2 regions of the Proteus columbae genome follow, and region 2 is predicted to be linked to the other one. Evidence: predicted binding sites of a transcription regulator. Region 2 holds the regulator's gene; the other holds the start of a gene.

Region 1 (5,701 bases), 1.6 Mb from region 2:
GCCATGATTTGCCCCTTGTTGCCGAATATTGCGAACGTGTCATGGTGATGTACCAAGGCGAACAAGTCGATGAACTTAATGCCAAAGACTTACCTACCGCCACGCATCCTTATACACGTACACTTTGGACATGTAGACCCAATGCAAGCACTTATGGCACTCAATTGCCTGTATTAGATAGAACGATTAATTTCAAGGGAATACATCATGCTAATTGATATTCATGATTTACATGTTCAATTTGAGCAAGGTAAACAAGCAAAGCACGTTGTAAAGGGAATTAATTTACATGTTCAACAAGGTGAAACCTTTAGCTTAATAGGTCGTTCTGGTTGTGGAAAGTCGACTGTTTTACGTGTGATTGCTGGATTATTGCCCCATTGGCAAGGTAATATATCGCTTTTAGAGCAAACTATTAAACCTCAACAACGTTTTCAAGGGACATTACGCCGTAATATACAAATGGTGTTTCAAGATCCCTACGCCTCTTTACACCCTCAACACCGTATTGAACGGGCGTTTTCTGAGCCTTTAAAAATCCATCACATTCCTTTTGACAAAAATACGATTGAGCAAGCATTAGCCCAAGTTGGTTTGCCTGCGGATGTAACAAGTCGTTATCCTCATCAACTTTCTGGTGGACAGCGCCAACGTGTCGCCATTGCGAGAGCCCTTTTATTACAACCTCAATTATTACTTTTAGACGAGCCAACTTCAGCACTAGATATGTCAGTACAAGCCGAGATCTTAAATCTGCTTAACACACTGAAAAAAGAGCATAATATGACATATTTATTAGTAAGCCATGATGCCGATGTGATTGCTCATATGTCTGATAGAGCCGCACTCATGGAAAATGGTGAGTTAACACAACATTATGATCGAGAAGCGTTATCAAAAGGGATACATCGTCTTGATTGAAATAAAAGAAAAACAGATGTGAAGAAAGGAGCAGAGCAGTATTTGAGTGATTCATACTGCTCTTTTAATAGCGCTGCGCTGTGTTTACACTAATAAGCCCGGGAAAATAGAACGTAATCCGGTCACAATAAATTCAATACCTAACGACATTAATAATAAGCCCATTATACGAGTAACCACGTTAATGCCTGTTTGCCCTAAATATTTCACTAATAATGTTGCACTACGGAAAAGTAACCAACAACAGAATGCAAAAAAGATACTGGTTGCGGCTAATCCTAAAAAGTTAGTAAAGCCTTCCCAGCGAGAGCTCCACACAATACAAGAACTGATTGCTCCAGGCCCTGCCATTAATGGTAATGCTAAAGGCACAACAGCAACACTATTACGTACTGCGGATTCGTTTCGTTCTTGATTGTTTTGTTTATCTTCCCCTAAACGCCCATTTATCATTGTCATTGCAATAGTAACAATCAGTATTCCCCCTGCTATACGAAACGAGTCGATAGAAATACCGAAAATACTCAGTATAGAATCACCGATTAACAGAGAAGAAACTAAAATAATTGCAACGGAGCCATTCGCAATTAAGTTTGTTTTGTTACGCCCTGCATCAGTTTGATAACTCGTCATACTGATAAAGACAGGCAAAATACCAATTGGGTTTACAATCGCAAAAAGACCGACAAAAAATTTAATATAACCGGATAAATCCAGCAGTGACCCCATGAAAAGCCCCTTCTTGGCTAATAAACATGCGAATTATTCTATAAAAGATAGAGTAACTCCAAAAAATGCGCGTTACTTTAAATCAATAAACCAGTTAATTCTATTAGTTAACAAGTTTTTACCTAAAATATTCTCTTGTAAACTGATCAAAACCTAGTGGTTTAATTTTATATCGAAATAGAGTATACGACAAAAAAATCGTTGAATATTTATTTCATATAAGAATCATTCTCATAAATAGCCTTGCTGAAAGGTGTCAGCTTGCTAGTTTTGTGATATACATCACGTTAATTAATTAGAAAGATGGTAAGCTGTTACCATTCGAAGAAAGAGGGTTACTTCGAAAATATATTTACCTTTATTATTGTTTTTTTAAGTTTTTTAAGCAAATTATGCCCTCTTATAATTATTACTGAAATAAGCACATTATCATCTATCTAAGCTATTCTTATTAGTTATGGCGATAACGGCTAATTTGCTTAAAAAATTTAACATTTTATCAGGAGTCTCTTTATGTCTGTAACTAACGTTACTGAACTCAATGATTTGGTTGCTCGTGTAAAAAAAGCTCAACGTGAATTTGCTAACTTCTCTCAAGAACAAGTTGATGCTATTTTCCGTGCTGCTGCATTAGCTGCCGCTGATGCCCGTATTCCTCTTGCAAAATTGGCTGTTAAAGAGTCTGGTATGGGTATCGTTGAAGATAAAGTGATTAAAAACCACTTTGCTTCTGAGTACATCTACAATGCGTATAAAGACGAAAAAACCTGCGGTATCTTATCTGAAGATCTGACTTACGGCACAATAACCATTGCTGAACCTATTGGGATCATCTGTGGTATCGTACCAACAACTAACCCAACTTCTACTGCGATTTTTAAAGCATTAATTAGCTTAAAAACACGTAATGGTATTATCTTCTCTCCACACCCTCGTGCAAAAGAAGCGACAAACCGTGCAGCTGAAATCGTCTTAAATGCAGCTATCGCTGCTGGTGCACCAAAAGATATTATTGGTTGGATTGATGAGCCTTCTGTTGCCCTATCTAACGCGTTAATGCACCATGATGATATTAACCTGATCTTAGCGACAGGTGGTCCAGGCATGGTTAAAGCAGCGTATAGTTCTGGTAAACCAGCTATCGGCGTTGGTGCAGGTAATACACCAGTGGTTATTGATGATTCTGCTGATATCAAACGTGCAGTGGCTTCAATCTTAATGTCTAAAACTTTCGATAACGGCGTAATTTGTGCATCAGAGCAATCTGTTATCGTTGTTGACAGCATTTACAAACAAGTTCGTGAGCGTTTCTCAACTCACGGCGGTTACATGCTGACAGGTAAAGAATTAAAAGCTGTTCAAGACATCATCTTAAAAGATGGTAACTTAAACGCAGCTATTGTGGGTCAACCTGCAACAAAAATTGCTGAAATGGCTGGCATTGAAGTACCTGTAAATACCAAAATTTTAATTGGTGAAGTCAAAGAAACAACAGAAGCAGAACCCTTTGCTCACGAGAAATTATCTCCACTATTAGCCATGTATCATGCTCAATCGTTTGAAGATGCGGTGCTAAAAGCTGAAAAATTAGTTGAGATGGGTGGTATCGGTCACACTTCTTGCTTATATACAGACCAAGATAACTGTCCTGAACATGTTGCCTACTTCGGCGACAAAATGAAAACATCTCGTATTTTAATCAATACTCCAGCATCTCAAGGTGGTATTGGTGACTTATACAACTTTAAGCTTGCTCCTTCTCTAACATTAGGTTGCGGTTCATGGGGTGGTAACTCCATTTCTGAAAACGTAGGGCCAAAACACCTTATCAACACTAAAACCGTGGCGAAAAGAGCAGAAAATATGTTGTGGCATAAACTTCCAAAATCTATTTACTTCCGCCGTGGTTGTTTACCTATCGCTCTAGAAGAGATTGCGACTGACGGTAAAAAACGTGCCTTTATCGTGACCGACAGTTTCTTATTCAACAATGGTTATGTTGATGAAGTCACTCGCGTACTGAAAAAATTTGGCGTTGAAACAGAAGTATTCTTTGAAGTTGAAGCCGATCCTACATTAAGTATTGTGCGTAAAGGCGCAGAACAAATGAACAGCTTTAAACCTGATGTGATCATCGCATTAGGTGGTGGTTCACCAATGGATGCGGCGAAAATCATGTGGGTTATGTATGAACACCCTGAAACTCATTTCGAAGAATTAGCATTACGCTTTATGGATATCCGTAAACGTATTTACAAATTCCCGAAAATGGGTGTGAAAGCACAAATGGTTGCTATCACAACAACATCAGGTACTGGCTCTGAAGTAACGCCATTTGCGGTAGTAACTGATGACGAAACAGGCCAAAAATATCCATTAGCAGACTATGCATTAACCCCAGATATGGCTATCGTTGATGCAAACCTTGTTATGAATATGCCTAAATCTCTGTGTGCATTTGGTGGTTTAGACGCTGTAACTCACGCATTAGAAGCCTATGTTTCTGTATTAGCGAACGAATATTCTGATGGGCAAGCACTGCAAGCATTAAAATTACTGAAAGAATATCTGCCTGCAAGTTATCATGAAGGCGCAAAAAACCCTGTTGCTCGTGAGCGTGTTCATAATGCGGCAACTATTGCAGGTATTGCTTTTGCTAACGCATTCTTGGGTGTTTGTCACTCAATGGCGCATAAATTAGGCTCTGAGTTCCATATTCCTCACGGTTTAGCTAATGCGTTATTAATTTCAAACGTTATTCGTTATAACGCTAATGACAACCCAACAAAACAAACTGCATTTAGCCAATACGACCGTCCTCAAGCACGTCGTCGTTATGCAGAAATTGCTGATCACTTAGAACTTTCAGCACCGGGTGACCGTACTGCTGCTAAAATTGAAAAATTGTTAGCTTGGTTAGAAGAAATGAAATCTTCATTAGGCATTCCATCTTCTATTCGTGAAGCTGGCGTCCAAGAGAGTGATTTCTTAGCAAGAGTTGATAAATTATCTGAAGATGCGTTTGATGATCAATGTACTGGTGCTAACCCACGTTACCCACTGATCTCTGAACTGAAACAACTGTTATTAGATTCTTATTACGGTCGTGAATTTAATGAGCATCCAGTTGTTGAAGTAAAAGAAGAAGCAAAACCAGCTAAAAAAAGCAGTAAAAAATAATCGAAACACACTGTGTTAATGTGATCCTCGATATTTCGGTTATTTGTTCTTAAATAGAAACCCAGTCCTATGGCTGGGTTTTTTTATGGCTGATCATTTGTTTATATGCATTTTGCTACTGATTTCTGAGATTGAGGAATAAGGCGGGAGAAGTCACTATTCAGTCATAAATTATAGGTATTTACACCTAGTTAAAAAGTTTGGTTTTTACTATAAAAATAGTGTCTTCCTTTACACGTTCATAATTAGCTCTAAAAAAGACGCTGAACAACTTATCATTCAAGTCATACCATCGCATTACCATATTATAAAAAATGCCTTATAGATGATTACAAGACGCATCAAACTCTTTTCCTCTTTCATTAGTTGGTATAATTATTTCATTCTTACCTTATTTTCTTCATAAAATGACTATAACGATATGTGAAACTATTGTGTTCGCTTTACGATTTACAATCGTGCTTTTCTTCTTATCCGATAAAAATAAATAGACTTCATCATTTTGATTATTAATTAGTGATCAAAATATAGAAATATAGATATTTTATATCCATAGCCACATTGGATTTATAAAAAACATAATTTCAATAAAATATTATCGAAATGAGGCTTGCTAGCTTGCGAACGTAATAAAGGTCGCTATTTGTGCTTTCCATATAGAAATTACTCCTTTAGGAGTATAAAAGGAGCCTGTTTATCCGTATTGACAGGCATAAAGTGAAGTGCTTTATTTATTCAATAACAAATTAAGCATCCTATAATCAGCATCTATAAGACCCGATATAAATGTTTCATTATACAAGCCATAGATAAAAGAAATATTTTTTCAGTATTTCATGACTATCTTTATTCAATTTTATTAAACTATGAA
Region 2 (5,701 bases):
AACACTGATTATTCACGCGAAAGATGATCCTTTTATGTCTGCGGATGTTATTCCTGATATCACAACCTTACCAAACAACATTGAATATCAACTCACCGAGTTTGGTGGGCATGTCGGTTTTGTAAGTGGAAAACTTTCTAAACCCGTGATGTGGCTTGAAAGCCGAATACCTGACTGGTTATCCGCTTATTTGGAGAAAACCAAATGATAATTCCTTGGAATGAGCTTTCCACAGAGACACTTGATAATCTTATTGAAAGTTTTGTTTTACGAGAAGGCACTGATTATGGTATCCAAGAGAAAACGCTTGAACAAAAAGTCGCCGACGTAAAAAAACAACTTAAATCCGGTGAAGCCGTATTGGTTTGGTCAGAACTTCATGAGAGCGTCAATATTATGCCGGCATCGCAGTTTCGCTCTGGTTAGTTATTCAAAGCAAGCGATGTATCGCCGTCAATAAGGGCCAACCTTATTTAGCAAAAGGATAACCTATGTCAATCAAGCATCCGATCATCGCAGTGACTGGCTCAAGTGGTGCAGGAACTACCACAACAAGCCAAGCTTTTCGTAAGATATTCCAACAACTCAATGCAAATGCTGCATTGATTGATGGAGATAGTTTCCATCGCTATACCCGTCCTGAAATGGATATGGCGATAAGAAAAGCCAGAGAACAAGGTAGACATATCAGTTATTTTGGCCCTGAAGCAAATGATTTTAGCTTACTGAGTAAGACCTTAAGTCAGTATAGTGATACAGGACAAGGTCAATCTCGCAAGTATCTACACTCTTATGATGAAGCCACTCCCTACAACCAATTACCAGGTACATTTACACCTTGGGAGCCTTTGCCAAACAATACCGATGTTCTCTTTTATGAAGGGTTACACGGGGGCGTTGTCACCAATGAGCACGATGTCGCACAACATGTTGATTTACTAGTGGGTGTTGTCCCTATCGTAAACCTAGAGTGGATACAAAAGCTTATTCGAGACACCACAGAAAGAGGACACTCACAAGAGGCGGTAAGAGATTCGGTTGTACGCTCAATGGATGATTATATTAGCTATATTATTCCTCAATTCTCACGCACTCACATTAACTTCCAACGAGTTCCAACGGTTGATACTTCAAACCCTTTTTCTGCCAAAGCAATCCCCACTCTCGATGAAAGCTTTATTGTTATTCGTTTTCGAGGCTTAACCGATATTGATTTTCCCTATTTACTTGCGATGTTGCATGGCTCATTTATGTCAACAATAAATACTATTGTTGTACCGGGCGGGAAATTAGGATTAGCGATGGAATTAATTATGGCGCCATTAGTCAAAAAATTATTAAATGGCGAAAAGATAAGTTAACCAAAATAAAATTTATCTCTATAAAAATAATATCCCATTAATTAAGGGATATTATTTTTCGAATTAAACTTTATTTTAAAATATCAAAATTAGTCGGCATCTTTTATTTCAAATGAATGCGTAATATTGGCTGCTTTTCCTAGCATTAAAGAAACAGAACAATATTTTTCTGCGGATAATTGAACAGCTCGTTCTACGATTTTATCCGTTAATTCTTTACCTGAAACAATAAAATGTAAATTGATATCAGTAAATAGACGAGGGGCTTCTTCGCGTCTTTCTGATGTTAATTTCACTTCACAATCAGTCACTTGGTGACGACCTTTACGTAAGATGCTCACAACATCAATAGCGCTACACCCACCTGCAGCAATTAATACCATTTCCATTGGACTTGGTGCTTTATCACCCGAATTTCCATCCATCATGATTTGATGACCAGAAGAAGACTCACCGACAAAAGATAAATCTTCTACCCACTTAACTCTCGCTTCCATTTATTTTCCCCTAAAGATGACAGAAACTAAAAGAGTACATTCTCATAATTCAACTAGCAATTAGCAAATAGGTTTATTATGCTGACTGCGTAAAACGAGACTTAATGCACTAATTGTGTTAAAAACAATATCTGCTTGATGATAGTGGTTAAGATCAATGCATTATTTTCTCATTTATTATAATCTACTCCATATTAACTTACCGTGTTCTCAGGAAGTTAATAGGTAAAGATAGGATTTTTAAGCACGCTGTATCAAAAGGGAACCTATCCGTTTTGAAAGGCTGCATTTAACGTACAGAGGATAACGCGAATGGTTCTCGGCAAGCCGCAAACAGACCCGACTCTTGAATGGTTTTTGTCACACTGCCATATTCACAAATATCCATCCAAGAGCACGCTGATCCACCAAGGTGAGAAAGCGGAAACACTTTATTATATTGTTAAAGGTTCCGTGGCTGTTCTTATTAAAGATGAAGAAGGAAAAGAAATGATCCTCTCCTACCTAAATCAGGGGGATTTCATCGGTGAACTTGGATTATTTGAAGAAGATCAAGAACGTAGTGCATGGGTTAGAGCAAAAACAGCCTGTGAAGTAGCAGAAATTTCCTATAAAAAATTCCGTCAATTAATTCAGGTTAACCCTGATATTCTGATGCGCCTTTCTGCTCAAATGGCGAACAGATTACAAACAACATCAGAAAAAGTAGGTAACCTTGCTTTCCTTGATGTTACAGGCCGTATTGCACAGACCTTACTAAACTTAGCAAAACAACCCGATGCCATGACGCATCCTGATGGCATGCAAATTAAAATTACACGTCAGGAAATTGGTCAAATCGTTGGTTGTTCACGCGAAACTGTAGGCCGTATTCTCAAAATGCTAGAAGATCAAAACCTGATCTCAGCACACGGTAAAACTATCGTCGTTTACGGGACTCGCTAAGTTTCCCCACCCCGAACAAACAATAGCCCAATAAAAGGGCTATTGATGATACAATCTGTATAAACCCCATCCTTATAGATGGGGTTTTTAGTCCGCACTACCCTTTTACAAATTCCGCAATAGCCACTTTTAATGCCACCATTCCTTCTTGTAATTCTTCTTGGGTAATAATTAACGATGGTGTAAAACGCATTACATCGGCTCCTGCGTTTAACATCATTAAGCCATGTTTGGCAGCAAGACCGAGTAACTCTTTGGCTTTACCTTTATATTGTGGTGCCAATTGCGCACCGATCAATAAACCTTGTCCACGGATTTGCGAAAAGACATCGTACGTTTGATTAATTGCCACCAGTTCATCCACAATCCATTGATAGCGCTTTTCTACACCCTCAAGTACCTCAGGTGTATTAATTAAATCAAATGCGACATTACCCACTGCACAAGCTAATGGATTGCCACCATAAGTTGTACCATGAGTCCCTACGCCCATTACAGAAGCTATTTCATGTGTTGTTAACATCGCACTGAGTGGAAAACCACCTCCTAGCGCTTTTGCAGTTGTAATAATGTCTGGTGTCACATCATAGTTCATATAGGCAAAAAGCTTGCCTGTACGTCCCATACCTGTTTGTACTTCATCAAGAACAAGCAGAGCTTGATGCTTATCACACAATTCACGTAGCCCCCTCATAAACTCAGGTGTTGCTACCGTGACACCACCTTCACCTTGCACAGGTTCCAATACGACAGCACAAGTATGGTCGTCAATAACAGCTTTAACCGCCTCTAAATCATTGAAAGGAATATGCACGATATCTGCAGGCTTAGGGCCAAAACCATCTGCATATTTAGGTTGCCCACCAACAGATACTGTAAACAGTGTTCTGCCGTGGAATGCATGGTGAAAAGCAATAATTTTAGTTTTATAAGGACTATGGCGAGTGATGGCATAATGGCGAGCCAACTTAAATGCTGCCTCATTCGCTTCTGCGCCTGAATTGGCAAAAAAGACACGTTCTGCAAATGTGTTATTTATTAATTTTTGTGCTAAACGCAATGCTGGTTCATTAGTAAAAATATTACTAACATGCCAAAGTTGTTCGCTTTGTTCTTTCAAGGCTTGATTAAGAGCAGGATGAGCATGCCCCAGTGCTAAAACAGCAATACCACCAGCAAAATCAATATACGATTTTCCCTGCTGATCCCAAACACGGCTACCCATCCCTTTGACAGGAATAAATTCTGCGGGTGAATAAATTGGCAACATTACTTGATCGTAAGTTGCCCGGTTGATGCTTTGCTTTGTCATTACCCCACCTGATCGTTATTCATATTCAATATGAAAATATAATCACTAAATATGAATAAAAAATCAAATGTGGTTTTGTATAAAAAGGCGTTATTTCGCTATTTAAATGCTATCCATTTAATATTTAAGGAAATTATTTAATAGCTCATGCCCTTGTTCACTTAAAATACTTTCTGGGTGAAATTGAACCCCTTCAATTGGCAGAGTACGATGGCGAATTCCCATAATTTCATCAACATTTCCATCATGTTGGCTCCATGCCGTCACTTCAAAAGGTACGGGTAATGTCGTCGCATCAATCACTAAAGAGTGGTAACGCGTCACATTTAAAGGCCGATTAAGTCCCTTAAAAACACCTTGTTGATTATGATGTATTAATGAATTTTTACCATGCATCACTTCTCGTGCTCTGATAACTGATGCACCAAAAGCTTGTCCTATCGCTTGATGTCCAAGACAAACGCCAAGAATAGGAATTTCACCGGCAAACCGCTGTATAGCCTCAAGAGAGATCCCTGCTTCATCAGGAGTACAAGGTCCTGGCGAGATAACAAGATGTGCTGGCATCATCTTTTCTATCTCTTTAAGTCCGATCTCATCGTTACGCTTAACAACAACCTCAGCACCCAATTCACAGAAATACTGATAGAGGTTGTAGGTAAACGAGTCGTAATTATCAATAAGTAACAGCATATTAGCCTATCCGACTGATTTTCTTATCATTATCTATTTTATTACTATTTTAAAGCGAGTGTAGATTTGCCAAAATAGCTCGTTGTTTAACCGACTTGGGTACAACAAAGCCGATTATCATAGCACAGGTGTAAAATATGAATAGTAAGCAAGAAAACCTGCTGATTTATTGCGCAATAACAAGAATGACGGTAATTGATGATGAATAGAGTGATTAATAGCGTAGTGAATACTTATTGCAGGAGATCACACGAAAAAAGGAAGGATCAAAAAGATTTTTTTGTACTAAAAATCCCGGAATGAAAATATTCATTCCGGTTTATATGCATTTTATCTTATTAGAATAAGTAAATATCCTATCCTAATAATGCGTTTATTGTTTTACGACTTCCGCAGATAAAATAGTGACCGTTTTTACTGGCACATTTTGGTAAGGTCCAATATTACGAGTTGGAGCTTGTGAAATTTTATCAACTACATCCATTCCTTTCACAACTTTACCAAATACGGCATAGCCAAAATCACGTTGACCGTGATCTAAAAATGCATTGTCAGCCACATTAATAAAGAATTGGCTGGTTGCGCTGTCTTTATCTGATGTGCGAGCCATGGCAATAGAACCTTTTACATTGCGTAATCCATTGTCGGCTTCATTTTTAATTGGCGCTCTGGTTTGTTTTTGCTGTAAATCAGCAGTAAAACCACCGCCTTGAACCATAAAGCCAGGAATAACACGATGAAAAGTGGTGCCGTTATAGTACCCATCTTCGACATACTGAATAAAATTTTTCGTTGTAATTGGGGCTTTTTTATTATCCAGTGATATTTCAATATTGCCTTCAGAGGTGACTAATTTAACGAAGGTTTCTCCCGTTGCCATTGCAAAAGTCGCT

The links. Region 2 encodes CRP, which controls carbon source genes, mostly activating them, when cyclic AMP is high. Its sites were predicted from a motif close to ATGTGANNNNNNTCACAT; they were not measured.
Region 1: the regulator CRP is predicted to act here: its motif matches at 1,921-1,938, upstream of adhE (bifunctional acetaldehyde-CoA/alcohol dehydrogenase).

The regions. Positions count from the first base shown of each region.
Region 1 covers NZ_CP043925.1:2,203,832-2,209,532, forward strand. Annotated here, with positions in the region: gene F1325_RS10550 (ABC transporter ATP-binding protein) at 1-218, shown strand, start outside; gene F1325_RS10555 (ABC transporter ATP-binding protein) at 208-921, shown strand; gene F1325_RS10560 (YchE family NAAT transporter) at 1,006-1,650, opposite strand; gene adhE (bifunctional acetaldehyde-CoA/alcohol dehydrogenase) at 2,164-4,830, shown strand.
Region 2 covers NZ_CP043925.1:3,765,098-3,770,798, forward strand. Annotated here, with positions in the region: gene F1325_RS17515 (hydrolase) at 1-208, shown strand, start outside; gene F1325_RS17520 (YheU family protein) at 205-426, shown strand; gene F1325_RS17525 (phosphoribulokinase) at 492-1,361, shown strand; gene F1325_RS17530 (OsmC family protein) at 1,451-1,858, opposite strand; gene crp (cAMP-activated global transcriptional regulator CRP) at 2,171-2,803, shown strand; gene argD (bifunctional acetylornithine/succinyldiaminopimelate transaminase) at 2,901-4,115, opposite strand; gene F1325_RS17545 (aminodeoxychorismate synthase component II) at 4,233-4,808, opposite strand; gene ppiA (peptidylprolyl isomerase A) at 5,182-5,701, opposite strand, start outside.